Regions from separate parts of the Ruegeria sp. CDSB113 genome, predicted to be linked through region 2. Evidence: riboswitches for the same ligand, from Rfam matches in the RefSeq annotation. Region 2 holds a riboswitch; the other holds the start of a gene.
What was found. A riboswitch is a leader RNA that binds a small molecule or an ion and turns the genes downstream of it on or off. The one in region 2 is predicted to bind thiamine pyrophosphate.
Positions count from the first base shown of each region.

Region 1 (8,817 bases), on a different contig from region 2:
AATCAATACGGACATCAGGCCTCCTTCAGGTCAACGCCCGGAGCGTAGGCGATAAAGAACGGGTTTGCATAGCCGTCCTTGCCATAGGTCAATGACGAGTGGTCATCGAAGCGAACAACCTTGCCACCCGCACCCGCCAAAACGGCGTGACCAGCGGCGGTGTCCCACTCCATTGTGCGGCCGACGCGGGGATACAAATCCGCTTCTCCGGTCGCGACCAGACAGAATTTCAGGGACGAGCCTGCGCTTTTGCTGTCCTTTACCTGATATTTGTTGATGTAATCTTCGGTCGCCTGATCGCGGTGTGATTTTGACGCGACGATCAAAAGTGCCGAATTGTCAGGTTCAGACACCGAAATCGGGGTCACATCGCCGGTCTGCGCTTTGTTCAGCGCGCCGGTTTCCTCAACTGATTGACCGTCTGCTTGCGTGTAGAACATGCGCCCCTTGGCCGGTGCATACACAACGCCCCGAGTTGGCACTCCGTTTTCGACCAGCGCGATATTCACGGTGAAATCACCGCGTCGGTTGATGAATTCCTTGGTGCCGTCCAGCGGATCGACGATCAGAAATGTGTCGCCTTTTTCGGAATGGGAGGCGGCCTGTTCTTCGGTCACCAGCAGAATATCCGGGAATGCCGCGCGCAAGCCCGCCGAGATCAGGGCATCGGCTGCCTCATCCGCCTCGGTCACCGGGCTGGCGTCGGATTTGACTTTGACGTCGAAATCATCCGCCTCGTAAATCTGCATGATCGTGTCCCCGGCTTCCAGCGCCAGACGTCTGATTACGGGAATAAGGGCGTCGTAGGTCACAAAAATGCTCCGTTGCTGTAGTTTGTTGATCGAAATCCTTGTGGGCCTTATGATGCGGCGGTTACGGAACGGCAAGAATTTCGTGGCAGTTTGCAGGCAGTTCAGCGGGAAAGAGTGTACTGAGTGTTTTATTTTAAGCGAAAACAGACGCTTCTGGGCAGCGCTTTCACGACTGCTGAGCTTATCTATCACGCGGTGGTGCGTGGGATACGTTCCAATCATGCGAATGCCGTGATCGCAATCATTGTGAATATCGTACAAATTCTCGCACTTGTGACTGTGTTTTATCTGATCATGACGATGCTGGGCACACGTGTGGCCAAGATCAGGGGCAACTTTATCCTGTTTCTGTTATCAGGTGTCTTTTTGTTTCTGACCCACATTAAGGCCGTCTCGGCGGTCGCTGGCGTGGCTACAGGAAACAACCCGATGATGCTGCACTCTCCGATGAATATGATGGTCGCACTGTTGGCGACTGCCTTCGGATCGCTTTATACGCAATTGGTCTCGGTCCTTGTGATCCTCTTCGCCTACAGCGTTATTATTGAGCCGTTAGAGATCCAAGAGCCGGGCGGCGCGTTCTATATGCTGATTCTGGCCTGGTTCACAGGATGTGCGGTGGGAGTTGTTTTCATGGCCCTCAAGCCGTGGTTCCCAGGGACTTCTGAAATTCTGAAAAACGTGTACCGGCGCATGAACATGATTTTTTCAGGCAAAATGGTTGTAGGAAATGCGCTGGGGGGCTTCATGCTGAGTTTCTTTGCTTGGAATCCACTGTTTCATGTGATCGACCAGTGCCGCGGCTTTGTCTTTCGTAACTACTTCCCGCGCAATTCCAGTTGGGAATATGCGGTCTGGGTTGGGCTGGCCTTGTTGATGATTGGATTGCTGGGGATTTTTTACACCCGTCAGCATGTCTCGGCCAGTTGGGGCGCACGCCGCTAATTCGCGACCCGTAAAGTCAGGTTGATCCGCCCGCCCTTGGGCAACAGCTTGGACGAACCGAAACGGATGCGGTCTACCCCGTGATATTTTAGGCGGGCCGGGCCGCCCATGACCACGACGTCGCCCGAGCTCAACCATATGGACTCCGTCTTGCCGCCCCGGGTTTCGTTTCCGATGCGGAAAAGGGCATCGTCGCCCAGCGATATCGACAGAACTGGCCATGAAAAGTCTGCCTCGTCCTTGTCTTGATGCAACCCCATGCGCGCCCCTTCGCCGTAGTAGTTGATCAGACAGCAATCCGGATCGCGTTGGGCGCTGGCAAGCTTGCGCCAGATGCCCAGTATCGTATCGGGAATGTCGGGCCACACCGTTCCTTTAGGGTGCTGCGCCTGATATCGGTAGCCCCCTTTGTCAGTGACCCAGCCAAGCGCTCCGGCTGAGGTCATGCGCACCGACATTTCCTTGCCCGAAGGCGTAACCGGCCGGAACAGCGGCGCCGATTTCAGAATCGGGCGCAACGCCTCAATCAGTTGCGTTTGTGCCGCAACGTCCAGATAGGCTTTTCTGATGTCAAATCCGCGCAAGAGCAGCCGCGCCATTGAAGATTCCCCAATCCTTGCCAAAACCTTGTCAAAAAGGCCGCAGATTCCCGAAAACCTGCCTTTTACACCGCTTGCAGGCCTCTGATCTCGCCCTTATATACGCCGGGACGCGCGATGGTGTAGTGCTGTTGCGCAAACCAGATCGGGACCGGATGCCATAACGGGTCCGGACCTCGAGACATCGCCTTGAAGAGAAAGGGATTGAACATATGGGAAAAGTAATCGGTATTGACCTCGGGACCACCAACTCGTGTGTGGCCATCATGGACGGCTCTCAGCCGAAGGTCATCGAAAACGCAGAAGGGGCGCGGACCACGCCTTCGATCGTCGCCTTCACCGAAGATGAGCGTCTGGTCGGTCAGCCTGCAAAACGTCAGGCGGTCACCAACCCCGACAACACGATATTTGGCGTCAAGCGTCTGATCGGTCGTCGTGTGGATGATGCAGAAGTCCAGAAGGACAAGAAAATGGTGCCGTACGCCATCGTGGATGGTGGCAACGGTGACGCGTGGGTGGAAGCCCGCGGTGAAAAATACTCTCCAAGCCAGATTTCGGCCTTCACTCTAGGCAAGATGAAGGAAACCGCCGAGAGCTATCTGGGTGAAGAAGTCACGCAGGCGGTCATCACCGTTCCCGCGTATTTCAATGACGCCCAGCGTCAGGCCACCAAAGACGCAGGCAAAATCGCCGGTCTGGAAGTGCTGCGGATCATCAACGAACCGACAGCGGCTGCGCTGGCCTATGGTCTGGACAAAGAAGAAACCCAAACCATCGCGGTCTATGACCTTGGTGGTGGTACGTTCGACGTGACCATTCTGGAAATCGACGACGGGCTGTTCGAGGTCAAATCGACCAATGGCGACACCTTCCTGGGTGGTGAAGACTTTGACATGCGCATCGTCAACTACCTGGCGGATGAGTTCAAAAAGGAACACGGTGTCGATCTGTCCAGCGACAAGATGGCCCTGCAGCGTCTGAAAGAAGCCGCTGAAAAAGCCAAGATCGAACTGTCCTCGACCTCGCAGACCGAGATCAACCAGCCGTTCATCTCGATGGGCGCCAACGGTCAGCCGCTGCACATGGTCATGAAGCTGACCCGTGCCAAGCTGGAATCGCTGGTCGGCGATCTGATCAAGAAGTCGATGAAACCCTGTCAGGCCGCATTGAAAGACGCCGGTCTGTCGGCGGGCGACATTGATGAGGTTGTTCTGGTCGGTGGTATGACTCGCATGCCGAAGGTGATCGAAGAGGTCACCAAATTCTTCGGCAAAGAGCCCCACAAAGGCGTGAACCCGGACGAAGTTGTTGCCATGGGCGCCGCCATTCAGGCCGGTGTTCTGCAGGGCGACGTCAAAGACGTGGTTCTGCTGGACGTAACCCCGCTGAGCTTGGGCATCGAAACCCTGGGCGGCGTGTTCACCCGTCTGATCGATCGCAACACCACGATCCCGACGAAAAAGTCTCAGGTCTTCTCGACCGCCGAGGACAATCAGAACGCTGTGACCATCCGCTGTTTCCAGGGTGAGCGCGAAATGGCTGCGGATAACAAGATCCTGGGTCAGTTCAACCTTGAAGATATCCCGCCCGCACCGCGCGGCATGCCTCAGATCGAGGTGACTTTTGACATCGACGCCAACGGCATTGTCTCGGTTTCGGCCAAGGACAAAGGCACCGGCAAAGAGCAGAAGATCACCATCCAGGCATCGGGTGGTCTGTCGGACGAAGATATCGACAAGATGGTCAAGGACGCCGAAGAGAACGCCGAGGCGGACAAGGAACGCCGCGAGCTGATCGAGGCGAAGAACCAGGCGGAAAGCCTCATCCACTCGACCGAGAAGTCGATGGAAGAGCATGCCGACAAGGTCGACCCGACCACCATCGAAGCCATCGAGCTGGCGATTGTCGCGCTGAAGGACGAGCTGGAAACTGAGAATGCCGACAAGATCAAGTCAGGCATTCAGAACGTGACCGAAGCCGCCATGAAGCTGGGCGAAGCCATCTACAAGGCGCAGTCTGAAGAGACCGAGGATGAGCCTGCGGCGGCGGATGCTGCTCCGGCTGGTGAAGACGATATCGTCGATGCCGAATTCGAAGATCTTGACGACGAAAAGCGTAAGTAACGGGAAACCGGGCCAATTCGGGCCGGTCCGGTCACCGGGCCGGCCCGATTACGTTGCGGCAGAAGGAAATACTGATGTCAAAACGCGACTACTATGATGTGCTCGGCGTGTCCAAGGGCGCATCAGCGGACGAGATCAAGAAGGGCTTTCGAACGAAAGCCAAGGAATTGCATCCCGACCGCAACAAGGACAACCCGGATTCCGAGGCTCAGTTCAAAGAAGCGAACGAAGCTTACGACGTCTTGCGCGATGCCGAAAAAAAGGCCGCGTATGACCGTTTTGGTCATGCCGCGTTTGAAAACGGTATGGGCGGCGGTGGCCGTCCAGGCGGCGGATTTGGCGGACAGGGCGATTTCTCCAGTGCCTTCTCGGACGTGTTCGACGACCTGTTCGGTGATTTCATGGGTGGTCAGCGCGGTGCTACCGGGGGTGGTCGACGGGCCGCGCGCGGGTCAGACCTGCGCTACAACCTGCGCGTAAGCTTGGAAGAAGCATTCGCGGGCCTGCAAAAGACGATCAACGTGCCTGCTGCCGTGGCCTGCTCGGCCTGTGACGGCTCGGGTGCGGAAGGCGGGGTTGAGCCCACAACCTGCCCGACCTGTTCGGGCATGGGGAAAGTGCGGGCGCAACAGGGCTTTTTTACAGTCGAACGGTCGTGCCCGACCTGTTCGGGTCTGGGTCAAATTATCAAGAACCCCTGTAAATCATGCGGCGGCGCCGGGCGCGTCGAAAAAGAACGCGCGCTGTCGGTCAACATTCCGGCCGGTGTCGAAACCGGCACACGCATCCGTCTTGCGGGCGAAGGTGAGGCCGGGATGCGCGGAGGCCCTCCGGGTGATCTGTACATTTTTGTTGAGGTCTCGGACCACAGGCTGTTCGAACGCGACAGTGTGAACTTGTATTGCCGCGTTCCGGTCAGCATGGCCAAGGCAGCGCTGGGCGGTTCGATCGAAGTGCCCACCATCGACGGTGGTCGCGGTCGCGTGCAAATTCCGGCTGGCAGCCAGTCAGGACGTCAGATGCGCTTGCGCAGCAAAGGCATGCCCGCCCTTCGCGGCGGTGGCGTTGGAGATATGTTCATCGAACTGGCCGTCGAAACCCCGGTCAATCTGACCAGCCGTCAAAAAGAGCTGCTGCGTGAGTTCGACGATCTGGGCGAAGACAACCACCCGGAATCTAAAAGCTTTTTCTCGTCCGTCAAGTCATTTTGGGACGGTATGAAGGGCTGAACCTGCACACATGAACATCAAACAGAAGCCGGTCCGTTGAGGCCGGCTTTTGCATTTCATAAGTCCAGTTTGACCGTAATCTGCACCAAAATTGGCCCTTGATTCCCCCGCCTTCCCCTGAGAGTGTCGCCCCAACCGTTGGGGTGCCCTGCTTGAGGGCTGAGAGGCGTGAACGCGCTAACCCATCGAACCTGATCCGGGCAATACCGGCGTAGGGAACGGTCTTATAGTGCTTAGACGTTTTCCATGCCCGTTGCCCATTTTGAACCGGAGCAACGACATGGCACCTATTGCCTTAACAATCGCAGGATCTGACAGCGGCGGAGGGGCTGGAATTCAGGCAGACCTCAAGGCCATGTCGGCGCTTGGCGTCTACGGTGCCAGTGTGATTACCGCAGTGACAGCGCAGAATACCCGCGCGGTGACGGCAGTACATGGCATCCCTCTGGACGTCATTTCAGCCCAGATCGAGGCTGTTCTGACCGACCTGAATGTTAGTGCGATCAAGATTGGAATGCTGGCGAACCCTCAGATCATCCAGTGTGTCGCAGACAGTATCGCAGATTTTGACGGGCCGGTGGTTTTAGATCCGGTCATGATTGCGAAATCCGGCGATGCCTTGCTGGCAGAAGAGGCGGTGCAAACCCTGCGCGACGTATTGTTGCCACGCGCGACCGTGTTGACGCCAAACCTTCCAGAAGCAGCCTGTCTGTTGGGCTTTGAGTCCGCGGACGGCCTCGAACAGATGATCGCACAAGGGCAAGATCTGTGTTCACTTGGCGCTGGCGCGGTTCTGATGAAGGGCGGTCACGGCAAGGGCGACATCTGCCACGACATATTGATCTCACATTCGGGCGTGATTGCTCAGTTTCAAGCGCCGCGCCGACAGACCCGCAACACCCACGGAACCGGCTGCACCCTGTCCTCATCCATAGCGGCCGGGTTGGCCAAGAGCCTTTCGCTGACCGAGACCGTGGTGCAAGCACATGACTATCTGCAGGGCGCTATCGCTCAGGCCGATGCTTTGAACATCGGGCAAGGTCACGGGCCTGTTCATCACTTCCATCAGGTTTGGCCCGCGTGACCGTCTGGTCGATCATAGGGGCAGGTGTGGCCGGGTTGGCCGTCGCGTCCGAACTTGTCGCGCGTGGGGCCAAGGTTCAGGTGTTTGATCCCGGCGGTGCACCGGGCCCGCATGGTTGCTCCTGGTGGGCGGGCGGAATGTTGGCACCGTGGTGCGAGTATGAAAACGCCGAGGAACCTGTCCTGCGTCTGGGGCAATTGGCAATCGACTGGTGGGCAAAGCGAACTCAGGTTCACAGGCGCGGCACACTGGCTGTTGCAAACCCACGGGACCTGCCGGATCTACGTCGTTTCGCCCGACGAACGGAGGGATTTTCTGAAGTTGATGACAGAGAATTAGCTTTATTAGAGCCTGATCTCCACGGTTTCAGTAAGGGTCTCTACTTTGCTGAGGAAGCCCATTTGGATCCGCGTCAGGCCTTGCTGGATCTGTCACACCAGCTTCAGGATCACGGTGTTGAATTCCACCATGTGCGTGCGCCGACGGGGTTGAACAACGCCATTGATTGCCGGGGTCTGCACGCGCGCGAATACCTGCAGGACTTGCGCGGCGTGAAAGGTGAGATGCTGGTGATCCGGTGCCCAGACGTGACACTGACCCGGCCTATACGCCTGCTTCATCCACGGATGCCGCTGTATATCGTTCCACGCGGCGACTGCGTCTACATGTTGGGCGCAACAATGATCGAATCCGAGGACAGCAGCCGAATTACCGCACGCTCGATGCTTGAGTTGCTGAGCGCAGCCTACGCCCTGAACCCCGCCTTTGGTGAGGCTGAAGTTTTGGAAATCGGCGTCGATCTGCGCCCGGCTTTCCCCGACAACCTGCCGCGTATTCGGCGGCTGGGACCGACAATTTACGCCAATGGCCTCTATCGCCACGGCTACCTGCTGGCTCCTGCGCTGGCAAAGGGCGTGGCTGACCTGGCGTTGGACAACAAACATTCGGAGTTGGTTGATGAAGATCGTACTTAACGGCGAGATGCGCGAGGTGCAGGCCGGTACTCTTGCCGACCTTTTGCAGGAATGCGGGTTTTCGGGCCGGGTGGCGACGGCTGTGAACGAGGGTTTTGTGCCCTCAAGCCTGCGCAAGGCCCGTAAAATTAAGGATGGCGATCGGATCGAAGTCGTCGCCCCGATGCAGGGGGGCTGAGCGATGAAGACCTTCTACGGCACATCACTGACGAACCCGCTGATGCTGGGCACCGCGCAATATCCAAGCCCCGCAATCTTGGAACAGGCATTTCGGGACAGCGGGGCCGGGGTGGCCACCGTATCTTTGCGACGCGAAGCTGGCGCAGGACAGACGTTTTGGCAGATGATCCGCGACTTGGGTGCGCTGGTTTTGCCGAACACGGCTGGTTGCCACACTGTGAAAGAGGCCGTGACCACCGCTCATATGGCGCGTGAGGTGTTTGACACCAAATGGATCAAGCTGGAACTGATCGGGCATACCGACAGCCTGCAGCCTGATGTGTTCCAACTGGTCGAAGCCGCGCGCATTCTGACCGAAGACGGGTTCGAGGTGTTTCCCTATACCACGGACGACCTGATCGTGGGTGAGCGCCTTTTGGCGGCAGGGTGTGAAGTTCTGATGCCTTGGGGGGCCCCGATTGGTTCGGGCCGCGGTCTGAACAACGAATACGCCCTGCGCGCAATGCGGGTTGAGTTTCCCGAAGTACCACTGGTGATCGACGCAGGTATCGGCCTGCCCAGCCACGCCGCTCATGCGATGGAGCTTGGGTATGATGCCGTTCTGCTGAACACCGCGGTGGCACGGGCCGGCGATCCCGCCGCAATGGCCAAGGCGATGAAGCTGGCCATCGAGGCCGGGCGATTGGCCTATCAGGCCGACCCGATCGAAGCGCGCGATATGGCCGAACCCTCGACCCCCGTTATCGGAAAGGCGTTTTTGTCATGAACCTCGACCGGTTTTATCCAATCTTCGACCATTCCGACTGGTTGCGCCGGATGCTTCCCCTGGGCGTGAAACTGGTGCAGTTGCGGATCAAGGACCAAGCGGATG
Region 1 is NZ_JBXWOU010000004.1:316,019-324,835, reverse strand. Features, by position in the region: gene AC2FIS_RS10510 (3-deoxy-manno-octulosonate cytidylyltransferase) at 1-15, opposite strand, end outside; gene cysQ (3'(2'),5'-bisphosphate nucleotidase CysQ) at 15-812, opposite strand; gene AC2FIS_RS10500 (ABC transporter permease) at 936-1,757, shown strand; gene AC2FIS_RS10495 (alpha-ketoglutarate-dependent dioxygenase AlkB family protein) at 1,754-2,356, opposite strand; gene dnaK (molecular chaperone DnaK) at 2,569-4,479, shown strand; gene dnaJ (molecular chaperone DnaJ) at 4,554-5,708, shown strand; TPP riboswitch at 5,838-5,943, shown strand; gene thiD (bifunctional hydroxymethylpyrimidine kinase/phosphomethylpyrimidine kinase) at 5,989-6,792, shown strand; gene AC2FIS_RS10475 (FAD-dependent oxidoreductase) at 6,789-7,766, shown strand; gene thiS (sulfur carrier protein ThiS) at 7,750-7,944, shown strand; gene AC2FIS_RS10465 (thiazole synthase) at 7,948-8,712, shown strand; gene AC2FIS_RS10460 (thiamine phosphate synthase) at 8,709-8,817, shown strand, end outside.
Region 1: another riboswitch for thiamine pyrophosphate. It lies ahead of thiD (bifunctional hydroxymethylpyrimidine kinase/phosphomethylpyrimidine kinase); the one in region 2 lies ahead of thiB (thiamine ABC transporter substrate binding subunit).

Region 2 (8,817 bases):
AACACTGGCGGAATGTCTGTGATCTGACCGGGCAGCCCGTTTTGGCATGGAAATCCAGAACGGGCTGACCTGAATGATCGCCGGGTGCAGAAAAACCGGAGCGGCGGGATCAACTCCGCACACTCGCCCGGCGACGTGAGGTAACTGCCTTGATTTGTTGACGCAGGCTATTTGCCCGCATACGAACTTGCCCACATGCAGGAAACTCACAGCCGACGCGGCACAAATTCCGCCGGGCATCCAAGGAATAACGCCATGAGCGAACATATCATCGTCAGCACTCAGGATCGCGTCACCACAGTCACGATTTCTCGCACAGACAAGAAAAACGCGATCACTTTTGCCATGTATACCGCGATAGCTGAAGCCATCGAAGAATACGGTCAAACCGATCAAGCCCGGGCGCTGGTCATCACTGGTGAAGGCGATATGTTCACGGCCGGGAATGACCTGCAGGACTTTATGACAGGCGGTCTTCCGGCGGGTGACGCTGAAAATCCGATTATTCGGTTCCTGAATGCGATCCGGGATTGTCAGAAACCCCTGATCGCCGCAGTCAACGGATCTGCAATTGGTGTTGGCCTGACCATGCTGCTGCACTGCGATTTGGTCTATTCCGCGAACAGCGCTACATTCAGCGCTCCATTTGTCCAACTGGGTCTGGTGCCCGAGGCCGGTTCTTCGATGTTGCTGCCTGCGTCCCTCGGTATGGCTGTCGCCAATGACGTCTTGCTGGCCGGGCGGGTTCTGACGGCATCCGATGCTCTGAACCACGGGTTGGTCGCGCGCGTTTTTGCCGACGGTGAGTTGATGAACGAAGTCCAGGAGATTGCAAAAGCCATTGCAGCCTCATCCCCTGTAGCGCTCAAACAGTCAAAGGCCCTGATCCGCAATCAGCGTGACGAAGTGGCCGGACACATGGCCGCGGAAATCAAGATTTTTGCCGCGCAGCTACAATCCCCAGATTTCGCCGAAAGCGTTGCGGCCAAACTGCAAAAACGCGCACCGAATTACAGCTGAACCGCGCTTGAGCTATTACGGCTTTCCACGCTTCGAAGGCAGCACCGGTTATTTCGGAAACGGAAGCTGAGGCACAAAACGCCGCTGACGCAAACCCAAGCTGAAACCAACCGTCCGTAATTGGCCTACATCGCCAACAACGGAAGGATATCAACTTAATTTCATTACCGGGCTGGTCAATTCCGCCCGGCAATGGAATCAGTGCGCATCAACAAATTTTGATTCGCCCTGGCACGCTTTAACAAGCCGAAAAAGGGCGTGCCCTGTGGCTGTTGGATGGCGTTTCACCCGATAGCCGCGTGAAGTCAGAGGAAAAGCATGGGCCTAACCTGCTATGACGTGATGGTACCGCCTGAGGTACAAAAGACCATTCTGCCGGATGAAAGCATCGCCACGGCTTTCAACATCATCAGGGGCAGCCGGGCACGGTTTCTGCCTGTCGTGGCCGAAGACGGGACTTATGTTGGCGTCTTTACCGCCCCGACGCTGCTGAAACTGATTCTGCCGAAGGCGGCGACAATCGGTCTGAATGATGATGCGTCGCGCGTCGCGATCGACTCGCTCAGCTTCATGAACCTGACGCGGGATGATTTCGAACAACAGATGGAGCGGCTGAAGACCGAAAAGGTTCGCGACAACATGTCGAGGCCCTCGAACATCCCCGTTGCTGCACCTGATACGCCGGTGATGGAAGGTATCTTCCTGATCTACAAATTCAAACGGCACGTGATCCTTGTTGAGCCCGAAACCAACCGTTTCGTTGGCACCGTAAGCGCCAACTCGCTTTTGGATCGCGCACTCAGCTAACCCTATACAAACCGGACTAAAACCTTGGCTACGCATTCGACGTCACACGGAGAGGCCGCTCTCTCTGTTCCACAACTATTGGGCATTGATCCACTTTGGATCGCGACCGGAATTCTGATTTTGGTGTATGCGGTCCTGATCACGGAAAAGGTCAACCGCGCCATTCTGACGATGCTGGGCGCGTCCCTGATGGTCCTGTTTGGCATCATCAATCAGGAACAGGCCGTGGCGGGTGTGGACGCCAACACTCTGGCACTGCTTATCGGCATGATGGTCATCGTGGGGATCACCAGCAAATGCGGATTGTTCCAATACGTGGCGATCAAGGCCGCAAAAGCGGTGAAAGCCAATCCAACCGGCATCCTGATCATGCTGACGCTGATTACAGCGGTGTTCTCGGCCCTGCTGGACAACGTGACGACCGTTTTGCTGATCGCCCCGATTACGCTGCTGATCACTGAAGCCCTGGAAACGCGTGTGTTCCCGTTCTTTGTCGCCGAGATCCTGGCCTCGAACGTGGGGGGAACAGCGACGCTGATCGGTGACCCGCCCAACATCATCATTGGCTCGGCCGCAGGGTTGAGCTTCAACGATTTCGTGGTGAACCTGGCGCCTATCTCGGCCATATGTCTGGTTGTCCTGACCGGCATTATTTACCTTATGAACCGCAAGGAACTGGCCCGCATTCCGAAATCGGCCAGCGATCGGATTATGGGGTTCAACGAATCCGAAGCGGTTACTGATGTTGTCTTGATGATCAAGTCTCTGGCCGTATTGGCTCTGGTTTTGCTGGGGTTCACGCTGGGGCACAGCTACGGCATTCAGCCCGGTACGTCAGCGTTGGCCGGTGCTGGCCTGTTGATGCTGCTGGCCTATGGCCGCCAAAGCGGTGAAGAACAATCCGAGTCGGTTCACCACATCTTTGGTGAAGTTGAATGGGTCACAATCTTTTTCTTCGGCGGGCTGTTCGTCATTGTTGCCGGTGTTGAACATGTTGGCCTCTTGGCGTTCTTCGGTGAAAAAGTGCTGGAGCTGACCCAAGGCGACATGATGTGGACCGCGTTCTTCATCTTCTGGGCCTCTGGCATTCTGTCGGCCATTCTGGACAACATCCCCTTTGTGGCAACGATGATCCCCCTGATCGAGTCCACCGCAGACACATTTGGCGGCGAAGACGCGATTGAACCCCTGTGGTGGTCGCTGGCGCTTGGGGCCTGTCTGGGCGGCAACGGCACACTGTTGGGGGCAAGTGCCAACCTTACAGTGGCCGCTTTTGCGGAAAAGGCCAAGCAGCCCATCGGCTTCATCGCCTTCGCCAAAATTGCATTCCCGATCATGATCCTGACCTTAATGATCGCGAACGTCTATATTTGGCTGCGTTACTTCTGACCCTATGACCCTTTGAGCCAAACGTATTACAGGTTCAAAGGGCGTCCGACCCCGGACAGGTTTACTTGCCCTCATACGACACGCACTGCGCTGAGGCACCGAATTTGGTTGTCTTTCTAGCCAATCCCCCCTAGTGACGGCCTCACCTCGGGGAGCACGGCCTGCCGCGCTGAGATGCTTATCAAGCGAACCCGTAGAACCTGAACCGGCTAGAACCGGCGGAGGGAAGGGTTTCGGTTTCATCCATCCTTGCCCTCTCGCCGCAATGGAGGATGACATGAAACATCTGCTAATTGCTGCGGGACTTCTGAGTGCAACTTCGGCTATCGCCGCCGACAAGCCTCAGCTTACCGTTTACACCTATGACAGCTTTGTATCCGACTGGGGCCCCGGCCCGCAGGTCAAAGAAGCTTTTGAAGCAGTTTGCGACTGCGAACTGAACCTTGTGGGCGTTGAAGATGGTGCCGCGCTTTTGTCGCGTGTACGGCTTGAGGGTGAAAACTCTGACGCCGACGTCGTGCTTGGTCTGGATACCAACCTGATTGCCGCGGCCCGGGAAACCGGCCTGTTTGCGCCCAATTCCGTTTCTGCCGACTTCGCACTGCCGATCGAATGGACCGATGACACGTTCACACCGTATGACTGGGGCTACTTCGCCTTCGTTCACAAAGCGGATGCGACCGCGCCTGCGAACTTCCGGGAGCTGGCGGACAGCGACACCAAAATCATCATCCAGGACCCTCGCTCGTCCACGCCCGGTCTGGGTCTGCTGATGTGGGTCAAAGCGGCGTATGGTGACGAAGCACCCGAAATCTGGGCAGGTCTATCCGACAACATCGTGACGGTCACCAAAGGTTGGTCCGAGGCATACGGCCTGTTCCTTGAGGGCGAGTCGGACATGGTTCTCAGCTACACGACATCTCCGGCCTATCACCTGATCGCCGAGGATGACGGCAGCAAGGCTGCGTCTGCTTTTGACGAAGGCAATTACCTGCAGGTTGAAGTCGCCGCAAAACTGGCCGCGACGGATCAGGCCGAACTGGCGGATCAGTTTTTGCAGTTCATGGTCTCGGACGCGTTCCAGCAGATCATTCCAACAACCAACTGGATGTATCCGGCTGTAACGCCGGCAGAAGGTTTGCCGAAAGGGTTTGACACCCTGACAGTGCCGGCAAAGTCGCTGCTGTTCTCTCCCGATGAAGCCGCCGCCGTGCGGGATCAGGCCCTGGCAGAATGGCAGAACGCGCTCAGCCAGTAAGCCCATGGCCCGGTATCGGTGCGGCAGCTCTGGTCGCCGCGCTGATCCTGGGCACTCTTGCGGCGGTTGCACTGCGTGCTGAAACCAGCGGCGGGTTCAGTCCCGCCGACTGGGCTGCGCTGCGGTTCACGCTGACCCAAGCCACGCTGTCCGCATTGTTCAGCGTGGTGTTGGCCGTGCCGGTTGCGCGGGCTTTGGCACGTCGGAGGTTCCCCGGCCGACGGGCTTTAATTGCGCTTTTGGGCGCGCCCTTCATCCTGCCGGTCATCGTTGCCATTTTGGGTCTGCTGCAAGTTTTTGGCCGGTCGGGGTGGATCTCGGATTTCCTTGGCATTTTCGGCCTGCCGCCCATACGCATCTACGGCTTGCATGGGGTCGTACTGGCGCATGTGTTTTTCAACCTGCCTCTGGCCACACGCCTTGTGTTGCAAGCCTGGCAGGAAATTCCGGCAGAACGGTTTCGCCTGGCCGCACAACTGGGATGCAAAGGCATGGCCATGTTTCGGCTGATCGAGATGCCCATGCTGAAACGGACCCTGCCCGGGGTTCTTGCAGTAATCTTCGCCATTTGCCTGACCAGCTTCGCCGTCGCCCTCACCTTGGGCGGAGGGCCAAGGGCCACAACGATCGAACTGGCAATCTATCAGGCCTTCACCTACGATTTTGACCTGGGCCGCGCCGCCCTGTTATCCGCCCTGCAACTCGCCCTGACAGCTGCGACCGCCCTGGTGGCGCTGAAGTTTTCGCGCGGGGACGGTTTTGGAACAGGCCTTGATCGCGCCTTGCGCCGCTGGGACGGGGGTGCGCCGATGATAGATGTATTCTGGATCGTCGCAGCGGCCGTCTTTTTGCTACTTCCTTTGGCATCGGTCGTAATTTCGGGAGCTGCCGGGTTGTTTGACATGCCCGCAATCGTTTTTCGGGCTGCGCTGATCTCGGTCCTTGTTGCCGCTGCAAGCACCGCAGTCCTGCTTTTGCTTGCTTTGCCTATGGCCACCGCCGTCGCGAGCGGCCGGTACGGGATTGTGGAACTCAGCGGCATTTTGGGTTTGGCGGCATCGCCACTGGTGATCGGTACAGGCCTGTTCATCCTGATCCGGCCTTTGGCAAACCCGACGACATTGGCTCTGCCTGTCACTGCTTTGGTGAATGCTGCGATGGCCCTGCCCTTTGCTTTACGCATTCTGGTCCCCGCGGCGCGCGACATAACCGCCAGGCACGGGCGTCTTGCGCTTTCGTTGGATATGACAAAATGGACGTTTTTCACGCGCGTATTGCTACCACGCATGCGACCGCAGATCGGGTTCGCCGCGGGCCTTGGGGCTGCCCTGTCGATGGGTGATCTGGGCGTGATCGCACTGTTCGCCGACCCGCAAATCGCCACCCTGCCCTTGCAAATCTACCGATTGATGGGCGCCTATCAGATGCAGGCGGCCGCCGGCGGGGCATTACTGCTGTTGCTGCTGTCCATGGGCGCATTCTGGCTATTGGACCGAGGAGGGCGCTGGCATGCTGAAGCTTGACGACTGTGTGATTGAAAACGGGAATTTCACCCTAAACGCCGATATTCAGATCGGGGTTGGCAACAGCATTGCCATTATTGGCCCGTCCGGTGCGGGCAAGTCCACATTGCTGGAGACCATCGCCGGATTTAGGGACCTGAAAAAGGGCCAGATTTTTTGGGGTGGGCAACAGATTTCCAACCTGCATCCCGGTAAGCGTCCTATGGCGATGCTGTTTCAGGACGGAAACCTGTTTCCGCATCTGACGGCTGAACAAAACATCGCCCTGGGCCTGCGCCCAAATGGTCGGCTGTCAAGGGACGAAGATGCACAGGTTCAGTCCGCTCTGGGCCGGGTTTCTTTGCATGGTATGGGCGCGCGCAAACCCTCGGAACTGTCCGGAGGACAGCAAAGCCGGGTTGCCCTGGCCCGCGTACTTGTGCAGCGGCGCGAACTGTTGCTATTGGACGAACCGTTTGCAGCCCTTGGGCCAGCCTTGAAAGCCGAAATGCTAGATTTGGTGGCCGATCTGGTGGCCGAAACCCAAACGACCCTATTGATGGTCAGCCACGATCCGCAGGATGCACGCCGTATTGCCGACCAAACCGTACTTGTTGCAGACGAAACGGTGCATGCCCCCGTTCAGACAGCGGAACTCTTCGACAACCCGCCGCCAAGCCTGCGTGCCTATCTTGGCTAACGGTGATCCCGCCTCAGACGTCAACGAGGCGTTGTAACGGGTCGCCAAGCTAAATATCGTTCAAAGATGGTCAACGAAGACAAGCATACGCAGCACACTGGCGTGGTCGACAAAAGCGCCCGGGCGCAAAGCAACCGCCAGACAAAGTTGAAAATCCGGATTTCCACTCTGCTGGCGCTGACCATTGGCGGGCTGGTGGCAATATCGGCTGGCGCAGTGCTGTTGGTTTCGACATATGCCAATGTTCAGAACACGACGGAGTTGTTGAACACCTCTGCCGCGATGATCGTCGAATCCATCGAAGACGATATCTTCAGCCTGACAACACCGATTGAGGAATTGGCACAGTCTCTTCAACAAGACGCAAGCACGGGTGAAGTCGATCTGCACGACACCGATTTTCTGAAAGCCTATTTCAAAGGCGTGGTGGCTTCGGTCCCGTATCTGACCGACCTGGCCGTCGTGTATCCTGACGGCAGCCTGTTCATGTCAACACATATCACCGACGTTGAGGGGCCACGTTTTATAACGTCATACGAGCCTCCGGCTGCAGGAACGCTTCGGTATCTTAAAGATGTCAAAGGCTATGATGGTTTGTTCTGGAACGAACCCTTCTTTGACCAGGGCCGGACACATATCTCAGCGACTGTACCTGCCTATAAAGACGGTATTTTCCTCGGGGCCGTGCTCGTATCTTCTACCGTTCACCATTTCTCGGGCCTGGTCGACGAGTTAAGCGGGAAATACGGGGCAACCGGTTTTGTTCTGTACGGGGACAACCGCGTTCTGGCCCATCCCAAATTGCTGAACCTGTCTGCAAACACGTTAAGCTCAAACGCCCCCTTGCATTCGGTCGCTGCACTTGATGACGCGGTCATCTCACAAATGCTGATGCAACCACCCGAGTTTCAGGGCAACGATGGAACATTTGTCGGATATGTGGTCGAGGCGCTGGACGGAGAACACTTGGTTTTGACAAGCATCGTCAACGGCTTCGGATCTGAGCCGTGGGTGATCGGGCAGTATTCTCCACTGAGCGATTGGAGCAACCAATGGTCCCGGCTAAGTGATGCCGCCTTGGTCAGTCTTGGTTTACTGATCGCTTCGGTCATTGCGGCGCTTGTGTTGGCCAGACGATTGGCGGCACCCATTCACAGGTCGACTGAAGAGGCCATCAAAATCAGCGAGCTGAATCTGAACCAGATCGACCACCTGCCCCCCTCTCGGGTCTCAGAACTGAACCTTCAGGCTATGGCCTTCAACAAGATGCTTGACGGGCTGCGCTGGTTTCAAACTTATTTGCCCCGAACCCTTGTACGGCAAATGCTAAAGACCGGAGACCCTAACCTTGTGTTGCCACGCGAAGTCGAACTGACCGTCATGTTCGCCGACATCGTGGGGTTCACACCCGCATCCGAGGCCATGACGCCACAAGCCACGGCAGCAATGCTGAACCGGCATTTCGAGATCCTGAACCGCTGTATAGAAGCCGAGGGCGGAACGCTCGACAAATACATCGGCGACGCGGCGATGGCGTTCTGGGGCGCGCCCCAGGACCAGACGGACCATGCCGAACGCGCCTGCCGGGCTGCAATGGCAATCAAGCGATCACTAGCTGAGGCTGGCGTCGAGTACGGCGTCAAAATCGCGGTGCACACCGGGCCACTGATTGTCGGCAATATCGGGGCCGTCGACAGGATGAATTACACGGTGATCGGCGACACGGTGAACACCTGCGCCCGGATCGAAACCCTGGTAGGCGAGCTGCCAAGTGACGAGCAAACCAGGATTTTGATCAGCGATGCCACAGCCCGACTGATCAGCCCGGCTTTTCATCTGATCGACTGTGGCGAATTCACTGTCAAAGGACGTTCAAGGAAAGTGAATGTCTACCGCCTTTGCGATGCAGATAAGACCCTTGGCCCCTCAGCATAACCTGCAAGAAATTCCAGAGGCCATATAAAGGTCACTCCGTGCGCCGCAGTTGTTTTGGTGTTTTGCCGTATTCGGCCTTGAATGTCTGGGCAAGCGTAGAGGTTGATGCAAAACCGCAGGCAATGGCGATGTCAATAATCGGCATTTGCGAGTTCGAGACCAGGGTAAACGCTTTTTTCAACCTGATCTTTCTATAAAATTTTCCA
Region 2 is NZ_JBXWOU010000003.1:48,438-57,254, reverse strand. Features, by position in the region: gene AC2FIS_RS07120 (zinc ABC transporter substrate-binding protein) at 1-22, shown strand, start outside; gene AC2FIS_RS07115 (enoyl-CoA hydratase) at 256-1,020, shown strand; gene AC2FIS_RS07110 (CBS domain-containing protein) at 1,339-1,827, shown strand; gene AC2FIS_RS07105 (ArsB/NhaD family transporter) at 1,852-3,216, shown strand; TPP riboswitch at 3,355-3,460, shown strand; gene thiB (thiamine ABC transporter substrate binding subunit) at 3,494-4,474, shown strand; gene AC2FIS_RS07095 (thiamine/thiamine pyrophosphate ABC transporter permease ThiP) at 4,450-5,997, shown strand; gene AC2FIS_RS07090 (thiamine ABC transporter ATP-binding protein) at 5,984-6,676, shown strand; gene AC2FIS_RS07085 (adenylate/guanylate cyclase domain-containing protein) at 6,743-8,611, shown strand; gene AC2FIS_RS07080 (GlxA family transcriptional regulator) at 8,643-8,817, opposite strand, start outside.